DNA from 2 places in the Halobacillus ihumii genome. Region 2 is predicted to be linked to the other one. Evidence: predicted binding sites of a transcription regulator. Region 2 holds the regulator's gene; the other holds the start of a gene.
The links. Region 2 encodes NrdR, which represses ribonucleotide reductase genes. Its sites were predicted from a motif close to AACACNATATATNGTGTT; they were not measured.

Region 1 (2,476 bases), 250 kb from region 2:
TGTCCGGGCATAGTTTTATAGTTGACCACGCTTTGATACAGATCTTTCTCTGTTTCCGTTAAAGGGGTAAATTTAAGCTTTTCTTCAGCAAGTGCTTTAATCTGTTCGTCTTCGGTGTTCTCAATTAAATATCTCAGAATTCGCGGATTCTGCATTTTTGAGATGATGAATTCAATAATGTCAGGATGCCAATCTGATAACATAATCATTTGTGCCCCACGTCTTGAACCGCCTTGCTCCACTAAATGAGTCAGCTTTGCAATATCATCCAGCCAGGACACTGACCCTGAAGATTTGCCGTTAACGCCCCTCGCTAGTGTATTCCGCGGCCTTAGGGTAGAACCATTTGTACCTACACCACCACCACGGGACATGATTTCCATCACTTGCTTACGGTGGTCAGAAATTCCTTCACGTGAATCTTGAATGTAGGGCATCACGTAACAGTTAAAGTACGTCACATCCGTATTCGAACCTGCTCCGTAAAGAACTCGTCCCGCTGGAATAAAGTTGAGATTCGAGAGCTCCTCATAAAAGTCGTTGAAGCTTTTTCCCTTCTTTTCTTCATCAACTTCCACGGCTGATAGTCCAGTTGCGTTCCTTAAAGCAATTTGCTCATAGAATACTTCAAGCGGCTTATCAATCGTATCCAGGTTTCTCGTAATCAAACCAGATTCCCGCTCCTCTTCTTTATCAAGCACATTGATGAACTCTTCCTCAACTCTTACTTTTGCCTTGTGATTTTCCCAATCGATAGACTCGATAAAACCAAAGCCTCTCGCGGGGAATTTCGGATCATCTTTAACGGTAAGGACAACAAAATCCCCTTCCGACAATGTCAGCTTCTCAGTATCCTTAAATGCATAACGATCAAGCATTACTAATCGTGATACTCCGCTGTGAGTTAAGTGCATATCTCGTGTAATTTCATGGACTTGATCAAATTGACGGATATCCGCGTTCAACCGGTCGACATTCAACCTTGATGACGTATTCCCTGTGGTTGTTGTCTTCATGTACACATCTCCCTTTCACCAATTAACAGATGGCTTGTTTCATAAGTCTATAAGTAACATACCACATCTGTAAAAAGTTAATCAATATATTGTATTCGAATTAAGAATTTTTCTCCATATCTTGTGTTTCAATCAAGTTTAGGCGATTTTGTCAATCTAATAATTTTGCAAAAATAAAAGAAAAAGAAAGCTAATAAAAGCAAGAACCCCTTTTTTTCTAACTCATTAACTTTTTCCTTTGTTGCATCTCTAGAAATTAATAAAATGCCTAAATAGACGTTTTGAATTCGATAACATGCTCAAAGAATTTTTATTTTACATTCATGTGCTATAAAAATTCTTTGAAAACCAGCGCATTCCCCCATATAATAGAGAATGGAAGAGGGGGTATATAGAGAATGGAACTCTGGATATTAATAGGCGGCCTTGTCATCATAATTGCATTCGGTGTATTCCGGTTTATCAAAGCAAATAAAGTCTTGACCACACTAACGGAAGACGAATTCCGCCAAGGATACAGAAAGGCCCAACTGATTGACGTTCGGGAACCGAAGGAATTCGATGGCGGCCATATATTAGGCGCAAGAAACATTCCTTTATCTCAAATGAGAAATCGTCTTGTTGAAATCCGTAAAGACAAGCCTGTTTATTTCTATTGTCAAAATGGCACACGCTCATCCAGAGCTGCTCTTATGTTAAATAAAAAAGGTTATCAAGACCTTAATCAACTTAAAGGCGGCTTTAAAAAATGGACAGGTAAGATCAAAGTGAAAAAATAAGTAAAGGACGGCACCTTCACATTCAAAGGGCCGTCCTTTTTAGTGTCACTTAAAATACAAAAGCAGAAAGAATAGATGACGAAAGGGGGTATTCCGGAGAAAGCTCAGGAATACTCCTCCTTTTTAATCCCTATTAGTCTTCTTTAATGTAGCGAAGAACTGGCTTTCTAGCAGCTGTCGTCTCATCCATACGACTTACGATCGTAGTATGAGGAGCGTTTTGAACCCGTTCTGGATCTTCTTTCGCCTCATTTGCAATTTGAATCATCGCATCAACAAATTCATCTAAGGTTTCTTTAGACTCCGTTTCTGTCGGCTCCACCATCATCGCTTCTTCCACATTAATTGGGAAATAGATAGTTGGTGGATGATATCCAAAGTCAAGCAATCGTTTCGCCATATCAAGCGTACGTACCCCAAGTTTCTTTTGTCGTTTGCCTGAAAGGATAAATTCATGCTTGCAATGATGATCATACGGTAAGTCGAACGCTTCTTGAAGCCTTCTCATCATATAGTTCGCATTCAGTACAGCATACTCACTAACCTTTCGCAAACCTTCCGCTCCCATCGTGCGAATATACGTATAGGCACGAACATTGATTCCAAAGTTTCCATAGTAAGGCTTGACGCGTCCAATAGATTGCGGGCGATCTTCATCAAAGACAAATAAGTCTTCACGCT
Region 2 (2,476 bases):
GAATTAACATGTCTTTGTATCTATAATGGGAACCACCCCGTGAGAGAATAGAAAATGTGTCTTGCATTAATGCAGGAAACCATATATACTTTTTTTGAACTTCTGAATATTATTTGACCTCATGTCTGCTCAAAGGGTTAGGACCTCTCAGGACTAACTTTCCCCCGTGGTAGAGCATGTTGGACATTTGGAAGTGAATTTGCTACTGATCAAAAGGGGGATCCTAAAATGGATACAATGGGAAGACATGTTATTGCCGAATTATGGGATTGTAATGAAGATAAATTAAACGATATGTCATATATCGAACAAACTTTTGTAGATGCAGCACTTAAAGCAGGAGCGGAAGTGAGGGAAGTTGCCTTTCATAAATTTGCTCCACACGGGGTCAGCGGGGTTGTTATTATTTCAGAGTCACATTTAACGATCCATAGCTTTCCAGAGCATGGATATGCAAGTATTGATGTGTATACTTGTGGTGATCGTATCGACCCTAATGTTGCAGCAGAATTTATTATCAAAGCGTTAGAGGCTGGCCGCAATGAAACAGTGGAAGTTCCAAGAGGAATGGGGCCTGTTGAAGTGCAGCAGTCTCGTGCTCTATAGGGATTTTGAAGTCGTACAGTTTATGCTGTGCGGCTTTTTTGTTGGTTGAATTGGTCATGATTACACCTTTCAAGTTCCGTGCCTTCCTCGGTAACCTTCACTTTTCTTTTTACTAAAACGTGTTAAAATATAATCAGATGATGTCGAATTTGTTTTGAAGGAGTAAGGTATGTGAAATCATTTATTTCCAGGTATTTAAGTAATCATGCAGAAACAGGGGAAGATCCTCATGATAAGAGACTCAAGACACACTATTATAAAGCCAAGAAGGATGATGTGTTCAGAGCGGTAATAGATTTATTTCCTGCTCCTTCCGAGAAAGCAGCTGTTTCAAATGAACGTGGTGAGATTACTGTGAACTATAAGGGAAGCAGAAAAGCTTTTATCGTAGCAACCATTATTATGGTGCGCCCATTTCAAACCTCTGTTGATTTTTCTGTGACGAGTGATTCAGGCGGCCCAGTAGACTTTGGATTCAGCGACAGATTAATTCTTCAGCTTTATGAACAGCTTGATCGTCAGTTTCCTTCCCTGAAATCGTCGGAAAGATGAGAATGAATCGAAGAACATGTGGAGTTGATTGTATTGAAATGCCCAAATTGCCACTATAAAAGTACGAAGGTGCTGGATTCGAGGCCAATCGAGGAAGGACATTCGATCAGGCGGAGAAGGGAATGTGAACAGTGTGATTTTCGTTTTACGACCTTTGAAAGGATTGAGGAAGTTCCCTTAATCGTCGTAAAAAAAGAAGGAACTAGAGAAGAATTCAGCCGTGAGAAACTTATGCGTGGACTAATACGTGCTTGTGAAAAAAGACCGGTTGCTGTTGAAAAATTGGAAGCTGTGACTCTTGATATTGAGAAGGAATTGAGAAATCGCGGAGTCTCAGAAGTACAAAGCAAGGATATTGGTGAAATGATTATGGGGCGCCTTTCAGGAATTGATGAGGTTGCTTATGTTCGTTTTGCCTCAGTATATCGTCAATTTAAAGATATTAATGTTTTTATAGATGAACTGAAAGAATTAATTAAACATGAAGATAAAGGATGAGCCGGACTGTGGCTCATTTTCTTTTTCAGATAAAGGGGGGATCTTACCCATGGATCGATATATAGGAAAGCTTTTACCAATAGACGGATTTACAATCATTCAAACAGGTTCAGCTCCTCAATCCGCTCAATCGTCGTTAACCCATTTATATCAACCTCTAATAGGAAAGCTTGCTATTTCCTTATATCAATTTTTAGTAAATGAAGAGGAAACGTGCGACCAGGGGCTTGTCCAATCCCACCATGCAGTCATGGCATTTCTGTCGACCCCTTTAGATCAAATCTATAAGGCCAGGCAAAAGCTCGAGGCGTTAGGTCTATTGCGAACATATTTATCTAAAAAGGAATCAACAACTGTTTACCTATATGAAATCAGATCCCCATTTTCCCCGGAGGAATTTTTTAATGATGATATGCTTTCCTTGTTGTTGAGACATGAGATGGGTGAAGATAAATTTAATTCATTGCGCAGTCGTTTTTCTAAGCCCTCTATTTCTTTGGAAGATTATGAAGAAGTAACGGAGACATTTGATCGTGTATTTCATGGAGTCTACCCCTCTTCAGCTTTATTGGATCAGCAAAAACAATCAGCGCAGCGAAGAGAGGGTACTGGAACTCGCGGGCCGGCCATTTTGGACAGCCGTGTAGATTTTAATTGGCTGCATCATGCCTTAAAGCAGAGAATGTATCCGAGTGAAAAGATTCTTACAGGGGATCACCGCCGGATTATTTCACAGCTTGTAGCGTTATATAACTTAACGTCCAGTGAAATTGAACGGGCGATTATCTGGGCGATTAATGAGGAGAATGAATTGATTGTC

Region 1: a site for NrdR is predicted at 1,095-1,112, ahead of G6R08_RS01350 (vitamin B12-dependent ribonucleotide reductase). Genes of this name have one in related genera too.

The regions. Positions count from the first base shown of each region.
Region 1 covers NZ_CACVAO010000001.1:252,640-255,115, forward strand. The annotation lists gene G6R08_RS01350 (vitamin B12-dependent ribonucleotide reductase) at 1-1,016, opposite strand, end outside; gene G6R08_RS01355 (rhodanese-like domain-containing protein) at 1,415-1,795, shown strand; gene gcvPB (aminomethyl-transferring glycine dehydrogenase subunit GcvPB) at 1,929-2,476, opposite strand, start outside.
Region 2 covers NZ_CACVAO010000001.1:501,947-504,422, reverse strand. The annotation lists gene speD (adenosylmethionine decarboxylase) at 229-606, shown strand; gene G6R08_RS02675 (cytosolic protein) at 778-1,158, shown strand; gene nrdR (transcriptional regulator NrdR) at 1,192-1,656, shown strand; gene G6R08_RS02665 (replication initiation and membrane attachment family protein) at 1,706-2,476, shown strand, end outside.